4 regions of the Bacillus sp. z14 (2026) genome follow, and region 4 is predicted to be linked to each of the others. Evidence: riboswitches for the same ligand, from Rfam matches in the RefSeq annotation. Region 4 holds a riboswitch; each other region holds the start of a gene.
The links. A riboswitch is a leader RNA that binds a small molecule or an ion and turns the genes downstream of it on or off. The one in region 4 is predicted to bind S-adenosylmethionine.
Positions count from the first base shown of each region.

Region 1: linked by a shared signal. The riboswitch ahead of AC4G3O_RS04315 (methionine biosynthesis PLP-dependent protein) and the one ahead of metK (methionine adenosyltransferase) in region 4 are both predicted to bind S-adenosylmethionine.
Region 2: linked by a shared signal. The riboswitch ahead of AC4G3O_RS11610 (methionine ABC transporter ATP-binding protein) and the one ahead of metK (methionine adenosyltransferase) in region 4 are both predicted to bind S-adenosylmethionine.
Region 3: linked by a shared signal. The riboswitch ahead of AC4G3O_RS02025 (bifunctional homocysteine S-methyltransferase/methylenetetrahydrofolate reductase) and the one ahead of metK (methionine adenosyltransferase) in region 4 are both predicted to bind S-adenosylmethionine.

Region 1 is NZ_JBZFQK010000001.1:911,626-919,440, reverse strand. It holds gene AC4G3O_RS04320 (M42 family metallopeptidase) at 1-1,027, opposite strand, end outside; SAM riboswitch class I at 1,161-1,265, shown strand; gene AC4G3O_RS04315 (methionine biosynthesis PLP-dependent protein) at 1,449-2,549, shown strand; gene AC4G3O_RS04310 (ABC transporter ATP-binding protein) at 2,692-3,477, shown strand; gene AC4G3O_RS04305 (ABC-2 family transporter permease) at 3,481-5,112, shown strand; gene AC4G3O_RS04300 (cysteine hydrolase family protein) at 5,271-5,816, shown strand; gene AC4G3O_RS04295 (nicotinate phosphoribosyltransferase) at 5,834-7,315, shown strand; gene AC4G3O_RS04290 (hypothetical protein) at 7,393-7,518, shown strand; gene AC4G3O_RS04285 (helix-turn-helix domain-containing protein) at 7,711-7,815, shown strand, end outside.
Region 2 is NZ_JBZFQK010000003.1:103,643-111,457, reverse strand. It holds gene AC4G3O_RS11615 (O-acetylhomoserine aminocarboxypropyltransferase/cysteine synthase family protein) at 1-1,177, shown strand, start outside; SAM riboswitch class I at 1,271-1,382, shown strand; gene AC4G3O_RS11610 (methionine ABC transporter ATP-binding protein) at 1,496-2,527, shown strand; gene AC4G3O_RS11605 (methionine ABC transporter permease) at 2,524-3,192, shown strand; gene AC4G3O_RS11600 (MetQ/NlpA family ABC transporter substrate-binding protein) at 3,206-4,039, shown strand; gene AC4G3O_RS11595 (YuzK family famiily protein) at 4,322-4,474, shown strand; gene sufC (Fe-S cluster assembly ATPase SufC) at 4,834-5,619, shown strand; gene sufD (Fe-S cluster assembly protein SufD) at 5,637-6,941, shown strand; gene AC4G3O_RS11580 (cysteine desulfurase) at 6,941-7,815, shown strand, end outside.
Region 3 is NZ_JBZFQK010000001.1:459,129-466,943, forward strand. It holds gene metH (methionine synthase) at 1-2,962, opposite strand, end outside; gene AC4G3O_RS02025 (bifunctional homocysteine S-methyltransferase/methylenetetrahydrofolate reductase) at 2,959-4,818, opposite strand; SAM riboswitch class I at 4,913-5,014, opposite strand; gene AC4G3O_RS02030 (class I SAM-dependent methyltransferase) at 5,139-5,735, shown strand; gene AC4G3O_RS02035 (hypothetical protein) at 5,944-6,102, opposite strand; gene AC4G3O_RS02040 (hypothetical protein) at 6,669-7,007, opposite strand; gene AC4G3O_RS02045 (phosphatase PAP2 family protein) at 7,160-7,815, opposite strand, start outside.
Region 4 is NZ_JBZFQK010000005.1:222,527-230,341, forward strand. It holds gene AC4G3O_RS16205 (alpha/beta hydrolase) at 1-746, opposite strand, end outside; gene AC4G3O_RS16210 (gamma carbonic anhydrase) at 857-1,387, shown strand; gene AC4G3O_RS16215 (C39 family peptidase) at 1,491-2,342, shown strand; gene asnB (asparagine synthase (glutamine-hydrolyzing)) at 2,339-4,234, opposite strand; gene metK (methionine adenosyltransferase) at 4,432-5,631, opposite strand; SAM riboswitch class I at 5,765-5,893, opposite strand; gene pckA (phosphoenolpyruvate carboxykinase (ATP)) at 6,272-7,815, shown strand, end outside.

The sequences.
Region 1 (7,815 bases), on a different contig from region 4:
GTAAGTAATTCCAGATTAACTGGGCAGTATGTTCAATAGAGCTGATATGGGTTCTTTCAAAAGCATGTGAAGCATCAATGCCGGGTCCAATTAATCCGTGTATGATATCATAGCCGGCACGGATGGCAGCAGAAGCATCAGATCCGTAAAAAGGATATATATCTACACGGTAATCAATCTTGTGTTGCTTTGCCAATTCGACTAAATGCTGACGCAGGCCATAATGATAGGGTCCGCTAGAATCTTTTGCACAAATGGAAACACTGTATTCATCCGTAGATTGTCCTTCTCCAATTGCTCCCATATCTACAGCCAGGTATTCAACAGTTTCAGCAGGAATGTTGGAGTTTCCGCCATAGCCTATTTCTTCATTATTTGAAATTAAGAAGTGGGTCGTATAGGGGAGAGTGATGCCTTCTTCTTTTAACTGTTTAATGATATACATCAGTATGCCGACACTCGCTTTATCATCTAAATGACGGGATTTAATAAATCCATTGTCTGTCAGTTCAACACGGGGCTCGAAGGAAACAAAATCACCTACAGAAATACCTAGACCTTCTGTATCCGTCTTGCTTTTTGTCACAGCATCAATTCGAACTTCAATCGTTGCATCCTCGCGTTTAATATCTCCCATTTTCTGATAAACATGGACAGAAGTTTGATTTAAAAGAATCGTCCCTGTAAACGTTTTACCTTCAGCTGTATGGATTTTACAATATTCGCCTTCAACAGAATTCCAACGAAATCCGCCGATCATCGATAATTTTAAACGCCCGCTTGGTTTGATTTCTTTCACCATAGCACCTAATGTATCTACATGGGCTGTTAGAAAACGGTGCTTTGAATCATCCTGTCCCTTGATTGTTGCCAATAGGGCACCTTTATTTGTTTTTACTGCAGGTATTCCTTGAGATTGTAAAAACTGTGCTACATGATCAATTACTTCCGTTGTATAGCCGCTCGGACTTGGAATGGATACAAGGTCTTTTATGTACTGGAAAATTTCCTGGCCATTGGCTTTCATGGTTCCGAATCACTCCTTTTTATGTATAGATTTATTATATACCTTTGTTAAAAAGTTGGACAATAAAGGCAGAAATAACTTGCTTTTTTAGCAGTAGGACTGTAAATTTATAGTTAAATAAATATTCTGAAAAATCTTATCAAGAGAGATGGAGGGACAGGCCCTGTGAAGTCTCAGCAACCGCCAATATGGAAAGGTGCTAATTCCTGCAGGAACAATCATTCCTGGCCGATAAGAAGGGACTCACTCTAATGAAAAGTCTTCTTCTTGAAGACTTTTTTCGTTTTTAAGCATATTTTTATTCACTGGGAAAATGAGTGGATGTAAGTAATTCGTAACTTTGATGGCAAATTAGAGCCGGATGAAGGTAAATCAGAGTAACTGTATTTCGGGGATTAATAAAGAGAGAGGGGTCATACATATGACAACAGTTAAAATCGAAACACTCTTAGCTCAAATAGGCAATCGAAGTGAAACACAAACAGGTACTGTTAATCCGCCAGTTTATTTTTCCACAGCCTATCGCCATAACGGAATAGGGGAATCAACAGGGTTTGATTACATAAGAACAGGAAACCCAACCAGAAAATTATTAGAGGAAGCAATTGCCGAGCTAGAGGGTGGTAAACAGGGATTTGCCTTTAGTTCAGGTATGGCTGCCATTCACTCATTGCTATGTTTATTTTCTCCAGGTGATGAAATAGCCGTCTCTGCCGATCTGTATGGAGGGACATATCGGTTATTTGAGCAAATATGGAAGACGTATGGCATCAAATTTAACTATTGCCATACATATGAAGATTTCGCTGAATCCATTACGGAAAATACGAAGGCCTTCTTTATAGAAACACCGACAAATCCGCTTATGCAGGAAATGGATATTAAAGAAATTGCTCAACTGACCCAATCTAACAATCTACTGCTCCTTGTGGATAATACGTTTTATACACCCATTTTGCAAAGACCGATTGAGCAGGGAGCAGATATTGTTGTCCACAGTGCCACCAAATATTTAGCAGGACATAATGATGTATTGGCTGGATTAATTGTCTCAAAGAGTAAAGAGGTTGGTGCGCGCCTAGAAGAATATCAAAATGCAACAGGCGCTGTACTGCCGCCATTTGACTCCTGGCTTGTGATGAGGGGAATGAAAACATTGAGCCTAAGGATGAGGCAGCATGAGGAAAATGCTAAGATAATCAGCCGATTTTTAAGAGAAAGAGAAGAAGTGACAGATGTCCTTTATCCTGGTAAAGGGGGGATGATATCGTTCCGGCTGAAATCAGAGGAATGGATCAATCCATTTTTAAAAAGCCTTCGCATCATATCTTTTGCTGAAAGTCTGGGTGGAGTAGAAAGTTTAATGACGTACCCTGCTACACAAACACATGCGGATATCCCTGAGGAAGTGCGTACACAAAATGGAGTCTGTAATTGTTTGCTGCGCTATTCTGTTGGGATAGAGCATGCGAATGATTTGATTGATGATCTTATTCAAGCTTTTGAATCATTATCGGCTTAGGTTATTAGAAATTTGAACTTTACAGGCATTTAGGTGCATCATGAAGGATTCCAGAAGTAATACCTAAAAAGGATAAATTAGAAAATTATGCAAATTAACGACCCGTTTTGATATACTATACCAAAATGGGTCTTTGGGGAGAATGAAAATGGCTGAACTGGTGATTTCTATTAGCAATCTTCAAATGCATTATGGATCGAAAGAAGTACTTCGAGGAATTAATCTTGATGTAAACAAGGGACAAATTATTGGCTATATAGGTCCCAATGGGGCGGGGAAAACTACCACAGTTAAAATATTGCTTGGACTCCTTACAGACTATACAGGCTCAGTGAAGGTCTTTGATAAAGAGCTTTCTGAGGATAGGATTACCTATAAAAATAGAATTGGCTATGTGCCTGAATTGGCAGATTTATATGATGTATTGACTGCACGTGAATATTTGACTTTTATAGGTGAGCTTTATGGCTTATCTTATGAGCAGGCTGACCAAAAGGCTTTTAAACTAATGAGGCTATTAAATATTGAAGAAATGTATGATTCACGAATAAATAGTTATTCAAAAGGGATGAAGCAAAAGGTTCTATTAATTTCAAGCCTTCTTCATAATCCGGATATTTTATTTTTAGATGAACCTTTAAGCGGTCTCGACGCGAATAGCGTTATGGTCATTAAAGAATTGCTTGGACTGCTGGCAAGCGAGGGAAAAACTATTTTTTATTCCTCACATATCATGGATGTCGTCGAGAAAATTAGCAATCGAATTATTTTACTGCATGAAGGCAGGATTGTTGCAGATGGAAGCTTTGCAGAATTACAGGATGTTGGCAAGGAAGGAACTCTTGAAGAAATTTTTAACCAATTAACTGGTTTTACACAGCATCGTTCAATTGCCGAAGATATTGTATCTGTTGTTAAAGAGGATTAATAGATGAAAAAATTTATGAGTTTGCGTGTGTTGGATAGAGGACAAAAGCTCTTTCAGTGGATGGGAATTGATTATCCGGTTATGAGAAGAATTCTTCAGGTTAAGCTTACAATGGATGCCAGAAGAGTTCCAACTTTGATGAATGATGGGTCTGGAAATACAGGTAAGGATTCAAATCAATTTTTAAAATCCTTATGGGTTTATGCGCTTATGGGTCTAATACTGATTCCTTTTATTATTATGGGTGAAAATTATTTTTTCCAAATGAGTATGTTGTTTGCGGTATTTATGTTTTTTATCATTACATCTTTAATATCTGATTTTTCCCATGTGATGCTTGATATACGGGATCAGTCTATTTTATTGTCTAGACCGGTTGATGGGAGAACGGTCTCGGTGGCAAAGCTGATACATATTATTATTTACCTTGGCACAATAACCCTTATTTTTATTGCGCCTGCGTTCATTGCTGCTATTGTTACTCAAGGAATTGGCTTTAGTCTGTTATTTTTGCTGGTCATTATATTGATTGATATATGGATAGTCTTGCTTACTGCTTTAATCTACTTGGTTATTTTAAAGTATTTTGATGGAGAGAAATTAAAGGATTTTATCAGTTATGTACAAATCTCCTTGTCTATTTTAATGATTGTTGGCTATCAACTAACGGTAAGGATATTTGACCTTGTAGATAGGCAAGTAGAATTTACACCAACTTGGTGGAGCTATATTCTTGCGCCTATTTGGTATGCCGCTCCCTTTGAGGTAATACTAAATGGGAATTTTGCATGGCAATATATTCTCTTAATCAGCTTGGCTGTAATTGTACCGCTTGTTTCTGTCATTATTTATATTAAAAATGTTCAAAACTTTGAGCAGTATTTACAAAAGTTAACTAATCATACAGGAGCCTTATCGAAAAAGAAACGCAGTCATTTTTCAATGTTCCTATTACGAAATAAAGAAGAACGAGTCTTTTATCATTTCGCAAAAAACCTCATGAAAAACGAACAGGCGTTTAAACTGAAGGTATATCCATCTATTGGAATGGTTATTATTTTTCCGTTTATTACACTACTCAATCAATTCGGGGAAAATGGATGGAAAGGTATTCAAAATGGCAGCGGTTATTATACAATTTATTTCAGTGCGCTTATGATTCCAACTATTGCTATTGCACTCCGATATACCGATTCATATAAAGGAGCATGGATATACAGGGCCTCTCCATTACAGAGTGCTAAGTCTATCTTTATAGGTACATTGAATGCGGTTATGGCCAAGTATGTTCTTCCCATCTATTTGGCATATAGCTTTCTATTTATTCTTATATATGGAAGTGCTATCTTTTGGGATCTATTGATTGGTCTCTTTACGTTATTTATAATGGCAGTCCTGTCGTTCAGGACATATACAATTATATTGCCATTTTCTAAACCAACTTCTGCAACACAGGAGAATGAGGGGATTAAGACCGTTTTCCTGCTTTTCATTCTTGGCGTATTTGCAGGTTTTCACTTTCTTATAAGCAAGGTTGAGTATGGTTTATATGGATATGGGGGAGTCTTGCTGATCACAGCTATTCTTGTATGGCGATATGGATTTAGGGTCGACTTTAAAGATTTAAAGGATTGATACGATTTTAATAACCACTGTGTTCGTATCAAAAAGCGCTGTTTATTTTATTGGTGGTTGACTTTCTTTAAAATCAAAGTAGGCATTTTGTAATACAATTTGATATTCTATACGTACGATAAGCGGATTTGATGGAAAATGGATAGGGGAGTGGAGAGATGAAAGCTTTAATCAATATAGATTATACAAATGATTTTGTAGCAGATGCTGGCAAATTAACATGCGGTAAACCTGGAAAGGAAATTGAAGAGTACATTGTTTCTTTAACAAAAAGATTCATTGAGGACAAAGATTTTGTTGTATTTGCTATTGATGTACACGATGAGAATGATCCATTTCACCCTGAAAGTAAATTATTCCCACCGCATAATATACGTGGTACCGAAGGTCGTTTATTATTTGGAAATCTTCAAAATGTGTATAATACTAATATTGGACAAGAGAACCTGCTATGGATTGATAAAACACGATACTCTGCCTTTGCTGGTACTGATTTGGAAATTAAATTGCGTGAACGCGGAATCACGGAATTACATTTAGTAGGAGTTTGTACAGATATCTGTATTTTGCATACAGCAGTGGATGCCTATAATAAAGGGTTTAAAATAGTAATACATAAAAATGGAGTGGCGAGCTTTAATGAAGCAGGTCATGAGTGGGCCTTATCCCATTTTGAAAATACGCTGGGAGCCAGTGTTTTGTAATTGAAGGAGGAAGTTTGATGACACATTATCCGGACGACAGCTTTGCTTTGCATACAGACCTATACCAAATTAATATGATGGAAACCTATTTTAAAGATGGGATTCATAATAAAAAAGCGGTATTTGATGTGTATTTCAGGCGCAACCCATTTAAGAACGGTTATGCCATATTTGCCGGACTTGAACGGGTGATTACATATATTAAAGACTTAAAATTTACAGAGAGTGATATTCAATATTTAAGGGAAGAGCTTAAGTATGACGAAGTATTCCTTGAATATTTAAAAGAACTGCGTTTTACAGGTACCATCAGAAGCATGAAAGAAGGCGAGCTCGTTTTCGAAAATGAGCCTTTAATGCGAATTGAGGCTCCGCTTGCAGAAGCTCAGCTGGTTGAAACAGCAATATTGAATATTATTAATTACCAAACTCTTATTGCAACAAAAGCATCACGTCTGAGTGTAGTAACTGGCGGTGAATCCCTGTTTGAATTTGGTACAAGGAGAGCACAGGAAACGGAAGCGGCTATCTGGGGAACAAGAGCCGCTTATATCGGAGGATTTCAGGCAAGCAGCAATGTCAGAGCTGGCAAGAAATTCGGCATTCCGGTAGTAGGAACTCATGCACATGCGCTTGTTCAGGCTTATCGGGATGAATACACAGCCTTCCGCAAATATGCAGAATCACATTATGATTGCACATTCCTTGTTGACACCTTTGATACATTAAAATCAGGTGTGCCAACTGCCATACGAGTAGCAAAGGAAATGGGCGATAAAATTAATTTTAAAGCCATTCGTTTGGATAGCGGGGATTTAGCTTACTTGTCTAAGAAAGCACGAAAAATGCTTGATGAAGCAGGCTTCACAGATACATTAATTACGGCTTCCAATGATTTAGATGAAGCAACAATCCTGAATCTGAAAGCACAGGGAGCCAAAATTGATATGTGGGGTGTCGGAACCAAACTGATCACGGCCTATGACCAGCCAGCTTTAGGAGCTGTATATAAAATGGTCAGCATTGAAGATGAAAACGGCGATATGGTTGATACGATCAAAATCAGTGCAAATCCTGAAAAAGTAACTACTCCTGGCATGAAGAATGTGTATCGGATTATTAATAAGGAAACAAATAAATCGGAAGGGGATTATATTACACTTGAATATGAAAATCCTGCTTCTGAGAAAATATTGACTATGTTCCATCCTGTACATACCTTCATTAGCAAGGAAGTAACAAATTTTGATGCAGTACCACTGCATGAAAACATCTTTGTGGATGGGCAATTAGTGTATAAAACACCAGACTTGACGGTTATTCAACAATTTGCAAAGGATAACCTGGACTTGCTTTGGGATGAATATAAACGGTTCCTTAATCCGGAAAAATATCCGGTTGATCTAAGTCCAAAATGCTGGGAAAATAAACGGGTTCGTATTCAGGAAATAATGGAACACGTGAGAAAAACAGAAGCTGAAGTGAAAAACTGGAGATAATCAGCAATCCACCTTGCCAATAGACAAGGTGGATTTTTTGCTTTCAAAATAAATTTTAGGAAGGGAGTGCTTATACCTTGAAATGGAGACAATTATTTCGTGAGTATCGTAATATCCTTCCGAATGATTTAGAACAAGTTAGAATTAAAGGGATAAGATTACGCAAACGGCGAACCATGCTGAAAAAGAATGAATGTGGCTAAGAAATATTTAATGAACCTGGCATATAGCCAGGTTTTTATTTTTACTGACTAAAATCCGCTATAATATCAGACTGAATGTCGGTAAATGATGAAATGAGGGGAACGAAAATTATAAAAATAGGTTTCAGGATGTATGTTAGAACTTGACTTTTAAATATATAATATTGGAAACAAATGGAAGAGGGTGGGTGCATGAAAGTAGGTTCGTTGATTAAATATTATCGGACTAAGCAGGGATTAACTCAAAGTGAGCTGGTCGAAGGCATATGTTCTGTACCTCATCTAAGTAAGATTGAA
Region 2 (7,815 bases), on a different contig from region 4:
TTTATTTGGATTAGCTGAGACTGGCTATATTTATACTAGAATCCATAATCCAACTTCAAGTGTATTCGAAGAACGTATAGCAGAATTAGAAGGTGGCATTGGATCTTTAGCGGTATCAAGTGGTGCTGCAGCTATAACACTCTCAATCCTAAATATTGCGGGAGCAGGTGATGAAATTATCTCTGCGTCCACTCTATACGGCGGAACCTACAATTTATTTGCCAATACTCTCCCTAAGTATGGTATTAACGTAAGGTTCGTGGATCCAAGTGACACTGAAAATTTTAGAGAAGCGATTACATCAAAGACCAAAGCTATTTTTGGAGAAACGATTGGAAATCCAAGCCTGCAGGTTCTTGATATTGAACGGGTGGCGGAAATTGCTCATGAAGCTGGAATTCCGTTAATCATTGATAATACATTTGCAACTCCTTATTTATCCCGTCCGATTGAGTTTGGAGCGGATATCGTCGTACACTCAGCTACGAAATGGCTGCTTGGAAATGGAACCACATTAGGCGGGGTCATAGTCGATGGAGGGAAGTTTGACTGGAATTCATCTAAATTTCCGGGCTTTACTGAACCCGATCCAAGCTATCATGATCTGATTTACAGTGAAGCAATTGGTGCAGCAGCATTTATTGTGAAGGCCAGAGTTCAGCTGTTGAGAGATTTAGGTCCTTCCTTAAGCCCGTACAATGCCTTTCAATTTATTCTCGGATTGGAAACTCTGCATGTGAGGATGAAGGAGCATGTAGCCAATACGAGATTAATAGTTGACTATTTAAAACAGCATCCGGCTGTATCGTGGGTCTTGTATCCAGGAGATTCAGATCACCCTGATTACGAAAAAACGAAGAAATATTTACCCAAAGGTGCTGGAGCAGTCGTTGTTTTTGGAATAAAGGGTGGACGTGAGGCAGGTAAAAAACTGATTGATTCCGTTGAACTGTGGTCCCATGTGGCCAATGTGGGAGATGCAAAGAGCCTAATTATCCATCCGGCAAGCACGACTCATCAGCAACTAAGTGAAGAGGGATTAAAAGCATCAGGTGTACAGGAGGATTTAATCAGACTGTCTGTTGGAATTGAACATGCAGAAGATCTAATTGAAGAATTGGAGCTTGCGATTGAAAAAGCAACAGGTATAGCTTCCACTGAGGTGGTTGTGAAATAAATATTGAACATGCTATGCAGACTTTGGTGTTGACAGTTCTTTCTTCAACATGATAGGATAGCAGACAGTTAGATTTAATTGAATAGTTTAGTACTCTTATCAAGAGAGGCCGAGGGAAGTGCCCTTTGACGCCCGGCAACCGGCAATCATTTATGATTGAAAAGGTGCCAATTCACACAGGATAATAAATCCTGGGAGATGAGAGAAAGGAACATGTTATAAATAAATCATGCCTTTCTGCCTCCGCAGAAAGGCATTTTTGTTTAACTGAAGTTATTCTTTAATTATAGGTTGATAGAAAGAGCAGGTGAACTTTTCATGATTACATTACGTGATGTATCGAAGACCTTCTCAGGAACATTTAAACGTTCATCAGCTGTCAAAGCAGTGGATCAAGTCTCATTATCTATTGAAAAAGGCGAGATCTTTGGAATTATTGGGTACAGCGGTGCGGGAAAAAGTACCCTCATTAGAATGCTGAACGGTTTAGAGAAGCCAACAGAAGGCAGTGTCTTGGTGGCAGGCAAAGATATGGCTGCTATAAAAGGCGCTGAATTAAGAAAAGCCAGAATGGAAATAAGTATGATTTTTCAACACTTTAATCTCCTCTGGTCAAGGACAGTCAGCGAAAATATAGAGTTTCCTTTAGAAATTGCGGGCGTACCAAGCAAGGTACGTAAAGAAAGAGTGAAGGAACTTGTAAGTCTGGTAGGATTAGATGGCCGTGAAAATGCTTATCCATCTCAGTTGAGCGGCGGTCAGAAGCAGCGGGTCGGTATAGCGCGCGCATTAGCGAACAATCCACAGGTTCTTCTTTGTGACGAGGCGACATCAGCACTTGATCCTCAGACTACAGACGATATTTTGGATTTGCTCGTTGATATAAATAAAAGACTTGGCTTGACAATCGTATTAATTACACATGAAATGCATGTTATTCGTAAAATCTGTCATCGCGTTGCTGTGATGGAGATGGGGAAAGTGGTCGAGAGCGGAAAAGTACTTGATGTATTTAAAAAACCAAATGCTCCGATTACTAAACGATTTGTACAGCAAGTGACTGAGCCAGAAGAAACGAAAGAGACGATTGAGCATTTGCTTGCTGAATATCCGACGGGGAAAGTTGTACAATTATCCTTTATTGGCGAATCAGCTGAAACCCCTGTTTTATCAGAGGTTATCCGCTCTTACAAAATCAATGTAAACATATTACAGGGTAAAATTTCGCAGACTCAGCACGGGTCCTATGGAACGTTATTTATTCATGTAGACGGTGATGCTGCTGAAGTGGCGAAAGCGATTGACTATCTCCACAATCAGGAAATTGGTGTGGAGGTGATTTCAGAATGATGGAAACATTATTACCAAATGTAGTTTGGGAACGAATTTATGAAAAGACATGGGAAACCTTGTATATGACAGGTGTCTCATTAATCGCAACTTTTTTCCTTGGAATTATATTGGGTCTGCTATTATTCTTGACCTCAAAGGGGAATATGTGGGAAAACAAAGTGATTTACGGAATTGTAGGTGCTTTCGTTAACATATTCCGTTCCATTCCATTCATTATTCTAATCGTGTTGTTAATTCCTTTCACAAAGGCATTAGTAGGAAGTATTATCGGTGTCAATGCGGCTTTGCCAGCTTTAATTATAGGTGCTGCTCCATTCTATGCGCGAATGGTTGAGATTGGATTGCGTGAAATTGATAAAGGTGTAATCGAAGCAGCAAGATCGATGGGGGCCACTTCCTTTACAATCATATGGAAGGTGCTAATTCCTGAATCTCTGCCTGCACTTGTTTCTGGTATCACAGTTACGGCAATTGCGCTTGTAGGTTATACAGCGATGGCAGGTATGATTGGTGCGGGCGGACTTGGAAACCTTGCCTATTTGGAAGGGTTTAGCCGCGGACAGACAGATGTCACGATTGTTGCTACTATTTTAGTATTGATTATTGTGTTTATTCTCCAATTTATTGGAGATTTTATAACAAGAAAATTAGATAAGCGCTAGGGAGGAAACCAAAGTGAAAAAGTTATCGTTCATACTTGTTTTAGGATTAACCCTATTATTGGCAGCCTGCGGTGGATCAGGAGATGAATCCAATTCCGGGGACAAAGAACTAAAAACGATTAAAATTGGCGCATCAAATGTTCCACATGCAGAAATATTGGAAGAAGCAGCAACTCTTCTTGAAGAAAAAGGTATTAAACTTGAAGTTGAAGTATTTACAGACTATGTAATGCCGAATAAAGCATTGGAAGATGGCTCAATTGACGCTAACTATTTCCAACACATCCCTTATTTTGAGAGTCAAGTGAAGGATAATGGGTATGATTTCGCCAATGCAGGCGGAATCCATATTGAACCGATTGGTGTTTATTCTAAAAAATACGACAGCCTGGATGACCTACCAAAAGGCGCAAGCATCATTATGAGCAGCTCAGTAGCTGATCATGGACGTATGTTATCTATGCTAGAAACAGAAGGCTTAATAAAGCTAAAAGAAGGCATTGATAAAACTAAAGCAACTGTGGATGATATTGCGGAAAATCCGAAGAATTTAAAGTTTAAAACGGATATTGAAGCACCTATGCTTACGCAGGTTTACAATAATGATGAAGGCGATGCAGTACTGATTAATTCCAACTATGCCATTGAAGCGGATCTTGTACCAGCTGAGGATGCGATTGCATTGGAAAGTGCTGATAATAATCCATACGTAAACATTATTGCTGTTAGATCTGAGGATAAGAATAAGGAAGAAATTAAAACATTGGTTGAAGTTCTTCATTCTAAAGATATCCAGGATTTCATTAATGAAAACTACAAAGGGTCCGTTATCCCATCAAATAAATAATAGACAAAAAAGGTGCAGCTATTCATTTAGCTGCACCTTTTTTATCATATAATAGGTGTATTATAAGATGCTTTTCCAATGAATTATTTTCTTCTCTGGTATTATTTTTCAGGATAATCAAGGATTTCCTAGAAGAAATACGCAATATCACTTTTAAGATGTGCTCAGTGTGGTATATAGACTTTGAGGGTTCTTCTGCAAAGTGATACCCTTATTATAATAAATGGAAAGGAATGATTCATTATCTTTGACAATCAGTTACAGCTTAGAGTAACAGATGAAATGGAAAAAGCGATGAGGCAGGCACATGGAGTTGGCTATGAAGTTTACAGTCAGAATCTTGAAGTGCGTATGAAAGTAGAAGAGAAGCGTGAACGTAGTTATATGAAGAGTAATCAAATCTTAAATGATGTGAATAGAAGAGTACATGGGTAAATGAATCAAGTGATAAAGTGAATAATTCTAAAAGTGATAATCATAAAAACAGGTAGCGGAAGAAAAATCAATTTCTCCTTCTACCTGTTTTTATGTTTTCAATTAGTGCAAAAATGTTACTGCCGTCTTTAAAATCAGGGTGGTTGGTAAAGATCATGCTGGTTCTTTTCTTTCGTGAAAATTAACATTATAATGTCAGTAAAGCTAAGTATTATGTTAAAATATTATGTCCATTTTATGTAATTTTCTCGTTTCAAAAAGTTGAATCTAGATTTGATTTGTTATAAGATTGTAATGAGAATAAATTGAGAATAGAAATAATCTAAAACTTTAGATGACTATATATTGGAGGTATAAGAATGGCTGGTTCAGTTCTTACAATTAAAGATTTACATGTTTCAATAGAAGGTAAAGAGATTCTTAAAGGGGTAAACCTTGAAGTTAAAGGTGGAGAAATCCATGCAATTATGGGGCCAAATGGTACAGGAAAATCTACATTGTCATCTGCTATCATGGGTCACCCAAAATATGAAGTAACAAGTGGTTCCATCACAATGGACGGTGAAGATGTTCTTGAAATGGAAGTTGACGAACGTGCTCGTGCCGGTCTATTTTTAGCAATGCAATACCCAAGTGAAATTACTGGGGTTACTAATGCCGACTTCATGCGTTCTGCTATTAACAGTAAACGTGAAGAAGGAGACGAAATTTCCTTAATGAAATTCATTAAAGAAATGGATAAAAAAATGGATCTATTAGAAATGGATCAAGATATGGCTCAACGTTATTTAAATGAAGGCTTTTCCGGCGGTGAAAAGAAACGTAATGAAATCCTTCAATTATTAATGCTGCAACCAGCCATTGCGATTCTTGATGAAATCGACTCCGGTTTAGATATTGATGCGCTGAAAGTTGTTTCCAAAGGAATCAACCAAATGAGAAACGAAGATTTTGGCTGCCTAATGATTACTCACTATCAACGCTTATTGAACTACATTACTCCAGATTATGTTCACGTAATGATGCAAGGTAAAATCGTGAAATCCGGTGGAGCAGAACTAGCGCAACGCTTAGAAGCAGAAGGATATGACTGGATTAAAAAAGAATTAGGTATTGAAGACGAAACAGTAGGAATTGAAGCATAAGCAATAGGAGGATCGTTATGACAATCGAAACTACATTACTCGAAAAAGATGTTGTATCATCTTTTTCAAAAGCACATAGTGAGCCTGCCTGGCTTGAAAGCTTCCGTTTAGACGCCCTTTCTGCCTCAGCTGAGCTACCTATGCCGAGACCTGATAAAACGAAGATTGATAAATGGCAATTAGAGGATATGAAAGTGAACTCCGTTACAAGCGAGACATTTACATCTATTGATGAACTTGCTGAAGACGTGAAAAAGCTGATCAATCCTGATGAGAACAGAAGTTTGTATGTACAACGAAACAATACAGCTGCTTATTTGACAGTATCTCAGGAACTTAAAGATAAAGGTGTTATTTTTACAGATATCAGGACTGCTGCTAAAGAACATCCTGAACTTTTGCAAAAATACTTCATGACTACAAGTGTTCCTGTAAAAACGAATAAGCTTACAGCTTTACATGCAGCACTCTTTAATGGTGGAGCTTTTCTTTATATCCCACGCAACGTGGTTATTGAAGAACCCATCCAGGCTATCTTCATGATTGATAATGCTGAGACTGAATTATATAATCACGTACTTGTTGTTGCTGAAGAGTGCAGCTCCGTAACGTACGTTGAAAACTATATTTCATTGGTTGACGGCAAAGAGACTATTGGAAATATCATTTCTGAGGTTATCGTCGGCAACAATGCGGTCGTTAAATATGGTGCAGTTGATACATTATCTAAAGATATGAAAACCTATGTAAACCGTAATGCATATGTAGGAAATGATGGACGAGTGGAATGGGCATTGGGCTTAATGAACGATGGTAATACTATTTCAGAGAATATTACAAACCTACATGGTAATGGTTCATATGGTGATACTAAAACAGTAGTGGTTGGTACTGGTAAACAAACTCAAAACTTTACAACTAAAGTTGTTCATTTTGGTAAAAACTCAAATGGATATATCCTGAAGCACGGTGTTATGAAGGATGAAGCATCCTCCATTTTTAATGGTATCGGTAAGATTGAACATGGTGCCACTAAAGCTGATGCTGTACAGGAATCCAGAGTATTAATGCTTAGTCCGAAAGCACGTGGGGATGCAAACCCTATTCTGTTAATTGATGAAGATGATGTAACAGCTGGACACGCAGCTTCTGTAGGCCGTGTGGATCCAATTCAGCTTTATTATTTAATGAGCAGAGGGATCAGTAAAACAGAAGCAGAACGTTTAATTATCCATGGGTTCCTTGCCCCAGTAGTAAATCAATTACCTGTTGAAGCTGTTAAAAAGCAGTTGACTGAGGTAATTGAAAGGAAAGTTAAATAATGATTCCAACGAATATTAAAGAACTTTTCCCAATTTTAAATGAGAAAGTCAATGGTCATTCATTAGTATATCTGGACAGTGCCGCAACTTCGCAGAAGCCAGCATCCGTTATTCAGACTATTGATGAGTATTACAAGCGGTATAACTCTAATGTACACCGTGGTGTTCACACACTTGGAACGATGGCCACGGATGCTTATGAGGGAGCACGTGAAAAGGTAAGAAAGTTCATTAATGCGAAATCCATCGAAGAAGTTGTCTTTACAAGAGGGACAACGACTTCGATTAATACAATTGCTGCCAGCTACGGGAAAGCTAACCTAAAAGCTGGTGATGAAATTGTTATCAGTATGATGGAACATCATAGTAATATCATTCCATGGCAGCAAGTAGCTAAAGCAACCGGTGCGACATTGAAATATATCCCGCTTGGAGAAGACGGTACTATTTCACTTGAAACAGTCAAAGAAGTGATTACTTCAAACACGAAAATCGTTTCAGTTATGCACGTATCGAATGTGCTTGGTGTCATCAATCCGGTTAAAGAAATTGCGAAAATTGCCCATGAAAATGGAGCAGTAATGGTTGTAGATGGTGCGCAAAGCACTCCGCATTTGAAAGTGGATGTTCAGGATCTTGACTGTGATTTCTTTGCCTTTTCTGCACATAAAATGTGTGGACCAACTGGCATTGGTGTCATGTACGGGAAAAAGGAATACCTCGAGAATATGGAACCAATCGAATTTGGCGGAGAGATGATTGATTTTGTGGGATTGCAGGATTCTACATGGAAAGAGCTGCCTTGGAAATTTGAAGGCGGTACTCCAATCATTGCAGGTGCCATTGGACTTGGAGCTGCAATTGATTTCTTGAA
Region 3 (7,815 bases), on a different contig from region 4:
GTCGCGGAAAATCAAATGTTTCGAGGACTTCATCCGGATTAGCTGGGGAACATATTTTTAGAATTTCTCCATCACTTTTTGCAGGAAAATATTGATACATCGCTGATAATTTAATCTGATTGTTTTCGAGAATCTCATCAACTATGGCTGCAAGTTCTAATAATTTTGGATTCTCTTCCTCAAACAACCGATCCACTTTCCCCTTCATCCCAAGGTGATGGCCAAATAACATTTGTTTATTCACATATGGGTACACCAGAGATAGTGGGTAATCCTGCAGAATATGCCGGTTTAAGTCCTCGGGGACTGGTATATTCTCTTGATCCTTCACTGTTTTATCACGGTTTTCTGTAACTTGAATATCCCTTTTCGTTTCAATCGAAATCACTGCTGCTTGCTCATTCGTTTCTGCCTCTAGCTGAGCGAGAAAGGATAGCCTTTTCTCATCGTCATGGAGCTGATTGATTAAATCGAGTCCATTCATGGCATCCTTTGCATAAAAGACCGGTCCATTATATTCAGGAGCAATTCGCCCTCTAGTAAATTTCCTGGTAAGAGCTGCTCCACCTACTACAATCGGAACATCAATTTCCGCTTCTCTTAAATCCTGAGCGGTAATAACCATCTGTTGGGCTGATTTTACCAACAAGCCTGACAAGCCAATAATAGTTGGGTTCTCATTTCGGACGGATTCAATCAAGGTTTGCGGAGCTACTTTAATGCCTAAGTCAACCACTTCATAGCCATTATTACTCATGATGATATCAACGAGATTCTTCCCGATATCATGTACGTCCCCTTTCACGGTTGCCAGCACCATTTTTCCTTTTGTAGACGTTGTACCTGATTTAGTCATCAATGGTTCAAGCTGCGAAACGGCTGCTTTCATGGCTTCCGCGCTTTGCAATACTTCAGCTACGATTAACTGGTTATCATTAAATAGTTCTCCAACCTTCGACATACCGGCCATTAATGGACCGTTGATGATATCAAGCGGCTCCATCCCTTTTTCAAGAGCTTCATCAATATCCTCCTTCAACCCGTCCTTTGTCCCTTCGATAATGTATTCAGGCAGGCGCTCCATTAATGGAAGTTTTTCTTTCGTTTCCTTTTGAACAGGCTTTTTTGTCCTATAAAAAGCAACAAACTCAGCAAGAGATTCTTCTGAGTTATGAAACAAAAGATTCTCTGATAATTTAACTTCCTCCTCAGGGATTAACGCAAATCGAGTTAATTTTTCTGTATTGACAATCGCATAGTCCAAGCCAGCCTTTGTACAGTGGTATAAATAAACGGCATTCAGGACCTCTCTTCCCTCATTCGGCAGTCCAAACGATACATTACTGATGCCTAAAATCGTTAATGTTCTCGGAAGCTCTTTTTTAATGGCCGCCAGTCCCTTTACCGTTTCCGCAGCTCCTTCCCGGTATTGTTCATCACCAGTACCAACCGGAAAAACAAGCGGGTCAAAAATAATATCCTCCGGTACGATTCCATACTTTTCTGTTAACAGTTGATACGATCTCTGGGCAACCTCCAGTTTTCGTTCTTCTGTTACGGCCATCCCTTTTTCATCAATTGTTCCAACAACCAAGGCTGCACCATACTTTTTTGCCAATGGAACAATTTTCTCAAAGCGTTCTTCCCCATCCTCTAAATTTATCGAATTAATGATTGCTTTACCCTGAGAATGGCGGAGTGCTTTTTCGATGACCATTTCATCGGTTGAATCGATAACAAAAGGCACCTTTATTTTTTTAGCCGCTTCTTTCATGAATTCTTCCATATCAGACACTTCATCGCTATCTGGATCAGCTAGGCACACATCTATTACATGGGCTCCTTTTTTGACTTGCTGTCTAGCAATCTCGGAAGCTTCTTCAAATTTCCTGTCCTTAATCAGATTCTTAAACTTTCTGGATCCAATCACATTTGTCCGTTCACCTACAAATAAAGGTCTCATTGAATCATCATAGATTAAGGCATCAATACCAGAGACAGCATGATTACCCTGTTTGCCATTAATTTGCCTCGCTTCAATTCCGGTAACCGCTTCTTTAATAGCTCGAATATGATCAGGAGTCGTTCCGCAGCAGCCGCCAACAAGATTAATCCAACCTTTTTCGGCAAATTGCTTGATCTTCTTGCTTAGGGAGGAAGGCGATTCATTATATTGGCCATTTTCATCTGGTAATCCCGCATTCGGGTAACAGCTTACTGCAGCAGTGCTTAATTCAGATAAAGACCTGATATGGTCAGCCATGAACTCTGGACCAGTTGCACAATTAAGCCCGATTGCAAGAGGATTCATATGCTCACACGATATATAAAAAGCTTCAATGGTTTGACCGGCTAGAGTAGTCCCCATTGGTTCAATCGTTCCTGAGATAATTAATGGAACTTCCCTGCCTAAAGATGAGAATGCTCTTTTCATTCCAATATAAGCTGCTTTCACATTTAATAAATCCTGCGATGTTTCCAAGAGAAGCAAATCAACTCCCCCATCAAGCAGGCCCTTCGTTTGCTCTTCATATGAATCTGCCAATTGTTCAAAAGTGGCTCCGCCTGTTACGGATAAGGTTTTGGTCGTAGGTCCCATCGAACCTGCAACAAAGCGAGGGCTGTCAGGACTGTCAAACTGTTCTGTTGCTTTTCGAGCCAATTGAGCTGATTCTTTATTCAGCTGATATGCCAGGTGACCAAGATTATATTCATCCAGTACAATTGGAGTTGCCCCGAATGTGTTTGTTTCAATAATTTCCGCACCTGCTGCCAAGTACTCTTCATGAATCGATTGGATTACATCCGGGCGGGTTAGCGTTAAATACTCATTACACCCATCGTATTGTTCCCCGCCAAAATCATCCTCTATTAATTGATGCGCCTGAATCATGGTTCCCATTGCTCCATCTAGAATAACTATTCTTTCAGCCAATAACTCTTTCAATTTTTCTGTTCTCATGATAGATGCACTTCCTTATTTACAACTGATTTCTGTTCTTTGATGTACCGAACCAAATGCCCGCTTAATTCATATTTCATAAAAGGTGTAATAATATAGATACCGTTAAATAGTTCACTTGCCGCGTCCACTAATTCTTTTGAAATGGCAAAGCTTTCGCGAGCACAGGCTTCCTTATCCGTTCCGGCTCTTTCCATCGCCTCTCTAACATGAACCGGCAATGAAATACCTGGCACTTCATTATGTAAAAACTCTGCATTCCGGTGACTCGTTAAAGGCATAATGCCAATAAAAATCGGCTTTGTTATATGCCTGGTTGCCGCGTATACTTCCTCTAATTTTTCAATACTAAACACGGGCTGGGTTAAGAAATAATCAGCTCCAGCCTGAATTTTCTTTTCCATTCGCTGTACGGCTTTATCTATGTACTTTACATTTGGATTAAAGGCAGCTGCGATATCGAAATTCGCCCGGCTACCCAGCGATTTTCCTGAATAGGAGCGCCCCTCATTCAATTGCTTAACCAATGAAATCAGGTCCATTGAAGAAAGATCATATACAGAAGTCGCGCCCGGAAAATCACCAATTTTTGAAGGATCCCCAGTCACCACCAACACCTCTGATAATCCAAGGGAATGCATGCCCATTAAATGAGATTGCAAGCCAATCAGATTATGATCTCGACAAGTTAAGTGAACAAGAGGCACCGTATTTAACTTTGATTGTAAAATCGACGCTACCGCAAGATTGGATATTCTCGGTGACGCCAATGAATTATCCGCAAGTGTAATCGCATCGGCACCCGAATCTAATAGGTAGCGACTTCCTATTAAAAAATCCTCCAGGCCGAACGTCTTTGGCGGGTCCAACTCCACGATAACCGTCGTTTGTTTTTTTGCCTTACCTGAAATTGTATCTGGACCTTTTCGTTTATATTGAATGATTTCATATGATATAGGCTGATGCTTCGGCTTGGCTACAAAATCTTTCACCTTTACAGGATGAAGATCTTCGATTCCTTTACGAATGGCCTGAATATGGGCAGGAGTTGTACCACAGCATCCACCTAGCAGCCGGACCCCCTGCTTCACAAGCTGCCTTGAACTATTAATGAAATAATCCGCTTCTGTCGAATAGACATATCTTCCATCTGATAAATCAGGTAAGCTGGCGTTTGGATAAGCCGCATAATAGGTATCTTCCAATAAAGGTACTTCTTCGTATGAGCGAATCATATGATAGGGACCCATCCGACAATTGATGCCTAACACATCAGCGCCTGTTTTTTTCATAAGAGAAAACGCCTCACTGACATGCATACCATTTTGCAAAAGGCCTGTTTCATGCAGAGAAATATTCGCGATAAGAGGAAGATCACTCATTTTTCTAGCCGACTCTATTACCGTTAATAATTCGTCTAAATCATAATAGGTTTCAAGTAAAATGCCATCCGGCTTTTCATCCAATAAAGCGGTCAGCTGTTCATCGAAATATCCCTTAATTTCCGTTAGTGTTAATTCTGATTTCCTAAAGCTCCGCAAGCCGCCAATCGTGCCGATGATGAATGTGTTTGGATCAGCCGCATCTTTCGCTATTTTCATTCCGGCTCTATTAATTTGAGAAACTTCCCTTTCGAGACCATAGCGCTTTAATTTATGAAAATTTGCGCCGAATGTATTCGATTGAATCACATCAGCACCAGCCTCAATATAACTTCTATGCATCTTTTTGATCTGATTGGGGTTTGTCAAATTAAGCTCTTCAAAGCAACTATCAATTCCAAATGAATATAAAAGTGTTCCACTCGCCCCATCTGCGACTAGAATTTTTTCATTTAACGTTTCCAGTAGTTTCACTGTCTTTCCCCCTAATTAGTTGGTTAATGTCTCTGATGAGGAAAACAGACTAATAGAAAAGAGCTTTCATCATGAAAGCCCTCTTTCCTAAGGTCTCTCATCTCTCAAGCATTGCTTGCTGGATTTAGCACCTTGGATTACCATCCAGGTTGCTGAGATTTCAACGGGCCAGTCCCTCCATCTCTCTAGATAAGAATATGAAATTATATATTTACTTAATTTACTATAAATTTTCAGTTATTTCAATCTATTTTGATAATTAATCCAAAAGAGTTAACGATTTAGTATTTTGGGTATGTATGGGGTAGGAGTGATGTTAGATGAAGGAAATAATAACGAATCAGTTTAAAAATCCAACTGGTGTCCTCGGAAAGATTGCAGGTAAAATAATGGCCTATGAAAATGAGGAATTATACGAATGGACATTTGATCAATTGACTATTACCCCAAATGACACACTGCTAGAAGTTGGTTTTGGCCCAGGTGAAGGAATGCACATGCTTTTTGAGAAGTACCCTACCATCCAAATAGATGGTGTCGATCCATCAGAAGAAATGGTGAAAAATGCGAGCAAACGAAATCAAGAACAACTCAACCGCAATCAGCTTCGTTTGTTTAATGGAACTGTTCTCGGGATTCCCAATCCAATGGTGTACGATAAAATATTTAGTGTAAATAGCTATCCATTATGGGAAGATCAAGAGGCTTGTATTCAAAAAATACATTCTTTATTAAAAGAAAATGGAAAACTGACTATAACCGTGCAGCCAAGGCAGGAAGAAGCAACCGAAGAACAGGCTCATGCCTTTGCCGAAGAGATTAGAGAGGTGCTAACTAATACAGGCTTTAAGTCTATTAAGGTTCAAACGAAACCACTCAAACCGTGCTTATCTATAAATGTCACAGCCATCAAATAGCCCTTTTTATGAATATTAGAAATTCCACTCAAGCTTAGACACTCTTTCTATCTGACCCTTTTCAACCTATAAAAACCATAAGCTCCTCCATCAGTTTTGATTGAATTTCTATTATTTAGGGTATATTATAAACATATACACATATATTAAAAAACCAGAGAGCTGGATACTCCCTGGTACAACTACTAGCGAGTGGTATGCAAATAGTTTAGTTCTTAGAGGAACCACCCTTATGCTTTGGTCGGCGCGGGGTGGTTTTTCGTTTGCCCTTTAGCTGAAGATTGGCGAATCGCGTGGCGATGCCGGCAGCAAGGGTCGTGAAAAAGATCATTGCTACATCTTTTGCCAGAGCTATTAGAAAATCCATAAGTATATCACCTCCCTTCTCCTTTATATAAGGAAAAGAAGGCGCATACCACCCGCACCAAGTAGTTGCATGAAAATTATACCATATATGTTATTGATAACATAATGACTCTGGTTGTCTTTTTTAGGTGATTGAAAATTCCTATCCCTTGCTAATGGATCTCTTTTATTTGCTCTCTGTTCACAAGTATTGTTGCTGATGACTTAAAGAGAGACAGCTTTTTTATTGTCGCAATTATTCAACTAATGCCCCATGTTTTTCTCCCTATTAAATTGATTTTTATCAATTCCTTATTCTTATGTAAAACTCTTTTTCGTTATCCTGAACCTTTACTGCCATAAGAAGTTCAACACAAAAAGGCATTCAACGATTATCACTTAATATTACCTTAATTAAAAATTATACTTTCTCTTCTTCAGCTATCCCAACATAACATCGTTAACCGATATTGCGGTTTTACCGCTACGTCTATTTCACACTGAAGTAACTAACTTTGGCTGCTGCATTAAGCGAAATGGGAACCCTATAAGAAAAGGAGCAGCCTAAGCAACCCCTTTTAAATAACATCAATAATTTCCCTTGTTCACAGGCCTAATAAGCACTCCTAATTTAACTATTAGTTTAAACACCCAATAAAAGAAAAAGAAGTTAAACAAAAAGCCAAACGAGACTAAAGAAAACAGCATTCCACCATGATAAACTAAAATATCAGCAGGAAAACCGAAATAATAATCACCAATACTCTTATCAAATCGATAACCTAAGGTAGGAACAACTACAACAATAATAGTTGATATAAGACTTACTATTGATAATTTTAGTTTTTGGGCATTAAATTTGTTGATGTTTAAAAACGCAACTATTACTAAACCATTGATTAACAACCCAATAATCAAATCAATCATACTAAAATCCCCTTGTTTACTTATTCCAGAATTTTTTTCTTTATAAATTATTATAACAAATATTTCCTTAGAAACGTTTTGTTATTTTCAGACCGCCAAGATTCCTAAAAAAATAGGCTGTCCATAAGCCATTATGGCTTATGGACAGCCTATTACGATTTCGAACCTTTTGTTTTCCGATATTCCCCAAACGTAAATACAGTAGCAATGATAGCAAGCCATGCACATCCTGCAATATACCCTGCAATTACATCACTCGGATAATGGACACCCAAGTAGATTCGGCTGTAGCCCATCGTTAAAATCATAAAAATACAAATCGCATAGACAGCCAATCTAATGGGCCAATTCTTCGTGATTCTGGTAGTTATGATCATAAGTGCGCCGTATAGGATAAAAGATGACATAGCATGACCGCTCGGAAAGCTGAAGCCATTTACCTCGATCAATGGATTCAATGTTGGTCTCTCCCGCTGGAAAATCCATTTTAAGTAATGGTTAACATAACCGCCCGATAATGTCGTGATGATTAAGAATATGACACTTAATACACGTTTTTTAAATAATAAAAACACAGAGAATAGGATAACCAATAGAATATTGCCATCAACTGATCCAAGATTAGTTATAAAGGTAAGTACTTTTGTGCTTAATTCATTAATACTCCCCTGCACAGCCTGGATGATTGTCATATCAAAATGATAAAGCTCATTCTCATTTATGTTCTCTGCAATATCTACGAATAGGATGGTACACACAATAAAGAGGGCGATTAATACGAAAAAGGTGATTACATGAACATTTAAAA
Region 4 (7,815 bases):
AATACATCTTCTCTCTCTGGCTCATTAAATATTTCATGATACAGCTTAGGCCATTCTTTATAATGCTTTTCGGATGCCGGAAAGTAGTTAAACCATTCTCTAACCATAGCCTTGTCCACTATTTTGTCGTCCCCTGCCTGCATAACAAGAACAGGAATATCCGGGAAATCCTCATCAAAATCAAAGGCATCCTTCATAGCTGAAATTAATTCACGATACCATCTGACTGATACACTTGTGATGTAGAGTGAATCGTTCAAATCAAATTCAATAACTTCTGGATTTCTCGTTGCCATTTCAACCGTTAATCCTGAAGGTTTTTTATATGTAGGATAAACAAGATTTAAAACCTTTGACATGGATTCAAGTAATTTTGGAGGGTGAATTAATGTTCCAAAGCATGGTGAAGATAGGATAATACCCGCTAAATTATATTCTTTAAGTTGAAGCATGTTAATGATGATGAGTCCTCCCATGCTATGACCCAGCATGAATACTGGCAAACCAAATGTATAAGCCTCGTTCACCCATGAATCAACCTCATCAATATAATCCTCAAATGAGTCAATATGCCCTCGATTTGCACGTGAAGTCATTCCCTGACCTGGCAAATCTCCAATAATTACGTGATACCCTTCTGATAGCCATCTTTCAATTAACCATTTATATCTGCCTGAATGCTCCATGGCGCCGTGAACAATCACGATTACACCATAGGCTTTCCCCTCAGCTTCCCACTTTTTCATAGATGAACTCCTCCTGTATGATGTTTAGCTTTATTTTATTTACACTGTACCGCTTTATATGTACACTTTTATTAACTATCTATTTTACAGTAGAAAACGGAGGTTTTGTAATGAAATTATATCAATATATAGATAAAATTCCTTCTATCGATCAAACTGCTTATTTAGCAGATCATGTAGTTGTCAGCGGTGATGTCACAATCGGTGAAAATTCAAGTGTTTGGTTTAACACAGTCATTAGAGGTGATGTCGCTCCTGTGATTATCGGTAAAAATGTTAATATTCAAGATAACTCAGTCCTCCATCAAAGTCCCAACAACCCATTGGTACTGGAAGATAATGTGACGATAGGCCATCAAGTCATTCTCCATAGTTGCCATGTGAAGAAAAATGCTTTGATTGGGATGGGCTCCATTATTCTTGACGGAGCTGAAATAGGAGAAGGTGCCTTCATCGGTGCAGGCAGTTTAGTATCTCAAGGTAAAAAAATCCCACCAAACACACTCGCTTTCGGCAGACCTGCTAAAGTAATTCGTGAATTAACAGATGATGATCGTAAAGACATGGAAAGAATAAATAAGGAATACGCAGAAAAAGCACGCTATTATTCAAGTATACAACCTTTAAAAGAGAATAACTAATTATCATTCCTCATTAGGGTATACTCTTTATTGTATACCCATTCCCTTTATTATTTAGCTATAAATGATACACCTTTTTAAAATCAATTTCAGGAGTAGGATTATGAATACTTTCATTTTGATTTTCATGTTATTTGGTATCATTTCAATCATTTTGGTCCTATGGCGTCAATATCAGCCACTATCTATTTTGATTGTTATCTCTTTGATAGGCACTTTCCTGTATACAGGCTGGAAGGTCTATAACTCAAATTACTCCTTTGCTCATCAAATTAATAATATGATTGATAAGTCAGTAAGCTTAACAACTTCTATTACCAAAGATAATCGACCTGCAAAACCTCCTGCCAAAGATAAAGTACTTCTTGATGTGCCAATCGTTAAACAGCTGCCCGAGCTCCCAAGAGGATGTGAAGTAACCAGCCTGGCTATGCTTCTTCAATATTCCGGATTGGATGCTGATAAATTAAAACTTGCCCAGCAAATAAAAAAAAATCCAGCTAAAATAAAAAAAATAAATGGTGAAATCCATTACGGTGATCCTAATGATGGATTTATTGGAGATATGTATTCAACTAATAAACCTGGCCTCGGAGTGTATCATAAGCCTATAAAAAAACTTGCTGAGCATTATATGCCTGGCAAAATAATCGATTTTACCAATGGAGATTTCAACCAAATCAAAAAGTATCTCTCAACCAATCGGCCCGTCTGGGTTATCATAAATACAGCCTATGAAAAACTGGATCCATCCTATTTCCATACTTGGAAAACACCAAATGGGAAAATATCGATTACTTATAAGGAGCATTCTGTCGTAGTAACGGGATATGATCAGCATTATATTTATTTTAACGATCCCTTAACAGGAATTAAAAATAAAAAAGCACCCTCCGCTGATTTTGAAAAAGCGTGGGTGCAAATGGGAAAACAGGCTATAACCTATAAAGATTAATGGATTGGGTCACTTATCATATCCTTTTCAGCTAATGCCTGGAAAGGATATTTTTCTTCGACATATACAGAGTACCATATCATAAATACCAATACAGTCCATAGTTTACGGCTATTATCCGCTTTACCTGTAACATGATTATTGAACAGATTCATAATGACTTGCTTATCCAGCAAATGATCTGTTTGGCTTTCTTTTATTATTGTAATCGCCCATTCATACATTTCATTTTTTAACCAATGACGGATAGGGACTGGAAAACCAAGTTTCTTACGATTTAATACATGGTCAGGAATGATTCCCTCTGCAGCTTTTCTAAGTATATATTTGGTCGTTCCATGAGCAGTTTTTAAATCAGTTGGAATTCCGGATGCCACCTCAAATACTTTTTTATCAAGGAATGGCACTCGAAGCTCAAGAGAATGTGCCATCGTCATCTTATCAGCTTTTACTAATATATCTCCGCGCAGCCATGTATGAATATCAATATACTGCATTCTGCTCACATCATCATATTCGGGTGTTTCTGCGTAGAACGGATGTGTTATCGTAGTATAATCCAGCTTTGATTTATATAATTTGAATAATTGCCCCTTCTCTTCCTCCATAAACATCTTGGCATTTCCAAGATAGCGTTCTTCAATCGGCGTACAGCCGCGCTCTATAAAACTTTTGCCTTTTACCCCTTCAGGCATCATGGCAGCAATTCTTTTTAGCGCTCTTTTCATAAGTACAGGAATTTTATTAAACATGGCTAAGGATTGAGGCTCACGGTAAATATTGTATCCTCCGAATAATTCATCCGCTCCTTCACCTGACAGAACAACCGTTACATGCTTTTGCGCTTCCCTTGCCACGAAATATAAAGGAACACAAGCGGGGTCTGCCAACGGGTCATCCATATGCCACATAATTTTCGGCAGTTCCCTCATATATTCCTGCGGCGATATAATATAGCTGATATTCTCTACCCCAAGCTTGTCAGCTGTTTCTTTAGCTACATCAATTTCACTGAAACCATTCTGTTCAAATCCAACTGAGAATGTTTTAATTCCAGGATGAAATTCTTTAGCTATGGATGCGATGATTGTAGAATCAATTCCACCTGAAAGAAATGAACCAACGGGTACATCACTGCGCATATGCATGCTGATACTGTCATACATCACATCTTGAATTTCTTTAATCCAATCTGGTTCACTGCGCAGAATAGGTTTAAATTCCGCTTTCCAATATTGGCGGATTTCCATAGGTTCTCCAATTTTCTTTGTAAAGCAATGTCCAGGCAATAATTTTTTCACATACTTTGTCATCGTTGCTGGTTCTGGAGTAAATTGAAAGGTAAGATAATGCTGCAGAGACACATGATCCAATTCTTGTTTTTCTATAGCGTGTATAATACTTTTCTTTTCAGAAGCAAAATAGGTCTTATCCCCATCTTCCTTATAAAAAAATGGTTTAATCCCAAATGGATCACGGGCACCAAAAATAGATTTCTCCTGTTTATCCCAAATCACGAACCCAAACATCCCACGAAGCATTTCAACTGCCTTTTCCCCATATTGAACAAATGCCGCCAGGATTACTTCAGTATCTGAATTTGTAGAAAACGCCATGCCTTCCTTTTCCAGCACTACTTTCAATTCCAAGTAGTTGTATATTTCTCCGTTAAAAACAATCCAATAGCGTTCATTTTCATACGTTAAGGGCTGATGTCCACATTCAATATCAATGATGCTTAGTCTTCTGAAACCAAGCTGGATATGTTCATCTATATAATACCCCTCGTCATCCGGCCCTCTATGCGTAATCAAGTCATTCATACTTTTAATTAGTTCTGAATCCTGATTCGCTTGTTGGTGATCATGCATACATCCTACAAATCCACACATTATTATTCACTCACTACCTTTACTTTCGACTGTTTTTCATTTAAAAATATCAAAGAATTAGATTTTAGATATGAGCTAGGGTCCCGACAAAATACGATCCATTATACCCGATTTCATAGTTTCCTAATATTACCATATTTAGACAAAAAAAGAAAGAGGGTTTATCCCTCTTTCTTGAAATGTTTATGCTGTTTATCTTAGATGTTAGCTTCCGTACGCAGTACTTCTACTTTATCAGTTTTCTCCCAAGGAAGATCTAAATCATTACGTCCAAAATGTCCGTAAGCTGCTGTTTGTTTATAAATCGGACGTCTTAAATCAAGCATTTTTATGATTCCTGCAGGGCGCAGATCAAAGTTAGCACGTACTAATTCAATTAATTTTTCCTCTTCAATTTTACCTGTACCGAACGTATCAATGGATATAGATACTGGCTGAGCTACACCAATCGCGTAAGCCAGCTGAACTTCTGCTTTATCTGCAAGACCTGCTGCTACAATATTTTTAGCTACATATCTGGCTGCATAGGCAGCAGAACGGTCTACTTTTGTAGCATCTTTACCAGAGAATGCTCCACCACCGTGACGTGCGTATCCACCATACGTGTCAACAATGATTTTACGGCCAGTCAAGCCTGCATCCCCTTGTGGACCTCCAATAACAAAACGGCCCGTTGGGTTAATAAAATATTTAGTTTGTTCATCAATAAGGTGAGCAGGAACAACCGGTTTAATTACTTGTTCTTTTAAGTCTTTCTTAATTTGATCCAGTGTTGTTTCCGCGTCATGCTGAGTAGAGATTACGATGGTATCAATTCTTACCGGATTTTTATTTTCATCATATTCCACTGTGACTTGTGTTTTTCCATCAGGGCGCAAGTATGGAAGAACTTCTTGTTTACGAACCTCAGCCAGCTTTCTAGATAATTGGTGAGCAAGAGAAATAGGAAGAGGCATTAATTCTTCTGTTTCGTTGCAGGCAAAACCGAACATTAGACCCTGATCTCCCGCCCCAATTGCTTCAATCTCTTCATCTGACATCGTGCCTTCTCTTGATTCCAAAGCTTGGTCTACACCTTGGGCGATATCTGCAGATTGTTCATCAATAGAGGTTAAGACAGCGCATGTTTCTGCATCGAAACCATATTTTGCACGTGTATAACCAATCCCTTTGATTGTGTCACGTACAATTTTTGGAATATCCACATACGTAGAAGTAGTGATTTCTCCCGCTACTAAAACTAATCCAGTGGTAACAGATGTTTCGCAGGCTACCCTTGCATTTGGATCCTTTGCTAATATTTCATCCAAAATGGCATCAGAAACCTGATCGCAAATTTTATCCGGATGACCTTCTGTTACAGATTCTGATGTAAACAAATGTCTCTTATTAGACATGTATATTTCCTCCTTCAGTTTCCCTGTTTATGGCTACTCATTATCTTTAATTATCTCCTGATTATACGAAAAAAGACCCTTCCCCTTTATAAAGAAAAGAGGAAAGGTCTGAGTCTCAGAAATCTGCCTTTCACTCTCATCGTTCAAGGCATTATAACCTTGCATCAAGTTAGCACCTTTGCGTGATTTCCATTAAAAGGAATCAAACTGCAGGTTGCCCCGGCTTCATAGAGCTCGTCTCTCCACCGAGTCTTGATAAGAGTATCCATATCAAATGTATATAATATCTTATCCATCATTTTCTGTCAATAAATAAACAGGAATATATTGTTAAGATAAAACTTTAGCTTCATCCTTTTTCTAAAAGAAGTACAGTCAGAACTTAAAATTCGCATTTCAATTATGATATTGATATAATTAATTTACGAATATTCAAATAAATATACTTTATTATTTATCCATCAATATTGACTAATATTCCTATTCTTTCACCAATGAAAACAATAATAATTATTCTTATATACTATATTAAACCATATTTTTGAAAATTAACACAATTAGTATGGATAAATCGATTAAATGTGTTATACTATTTTCCATATAATATGCTTACCAAAATTCTGGAAAAGGATGATACCTTATGAACAGTGTAGGAGTTTCCAATGAATTGAAACAATTACTTACTCATGATAATATTCACATTCAGCTTTCAGTGCCACAATTAGTTGAAAAAGTATTAACCAGAAAAGAGGGCATCCTCACATCTACTGGAGCGATTAAAGCCGAAACAGGTAAATATACCGGCAGATCTCCAAAGGATAAATATATTGTAGAGGAAGCTGCCACTAAAGATAAAATAGCCTGGGGAAGCGTCAATCAAGCAATATCTGAAGACGCATTCTCTAAATTATATGATAAAGTTATCGATTACCTCGAAAAACGAGATGAATTATTTGTATTTAATGGGTTTGCTGGGGCTGCAACAGACTACCGCCTTCCTATACAAGTAATCAATGAATATGCCTGGCACAATTTATTTGTACATCAGCTGTTTATCCGCCCCACTAAAGAAGAGCTTGAAAATCATTCTCCTGAGTTTACTATTATCTCAGCACCAGGTTTTAAAGCAAACCCTCTCGTGGACGGTACACAATCTGAGACGTTTATCATCATTTCTTTTGAGAAAAAAGTCGTCTTAATTGGAGGCACCGAGTATGCAGGTGAAATGAAAAAATCCATTTTCTCAATCATGAATTACCTGTTGCCTGAGAAAAATGTGTTCTCTATGCATTGTTCAGCAAATGTAGGTTTCGAGGGAGATGTAGCTCTTTTCTTTGGCCTATCCGGCACTGGAAAGACTACTTTATCAGCCGATCCAAATCGCCGCCTTATAGGTGATGACGAACATGGCTGGTCTCCTGATGGTGTATTTAATATTGAAGGCGGCTGTTACGCAAAATGCATCAATCTCACACAGGAAAAAGAGCCTCAAATTTTTAATGCCATACGCTTTGGTTCTGTACTAGAGAATGTGGTTGTAGATGAAGATACGAGAATTGCTGACTATGATAATGGAATGTTAACTGAAAATACCCGGGCAGCTTACCCTATCGAAGCCATGCAGAACATCGTCACACCTAGTATAGCGGGCCATCCCAATACAATCATCTTTTTAACTGCTGATGCTTTTGGTGTTCTGCCTCCAATCAGCAAGTTAACCAAAGAACAGGCAATGTATCATTTTCTAAGCGGTTATACGAGTAAATTGGCAGGAACTGAACTCGGAATCACTTCACCACAGGCTACGTTTTCTACCTGCTTCGGTTCACCATTCTTACCATTGCATCCAACTAAATATGCTGAGATGCTTGGCAAAAATATTGAGGAACATCAAGTTCAGGTATATCTGGTTAATACCGGTTGGACTGGAGGAGAGTATGGGACAGGTAGCCGCATGAAGCTTTCTTATACACGATTGATGATTCAAGCTGCATTGGAAGGAGAACTAGCCAATATCGAAACGGTACAAGACAGAATATTTGGCTTAGCGATTCCTTTACACGTACCTGGAGTACCTGATGAAGTTTTACAGCCGCAGAAAACGTGGAAAGATCCAGAAGCCTATTATGAAAAGGCGAATGAGCTTGCACATAAATTCAGAGAAAATTTCAAGGAATTTAAAAA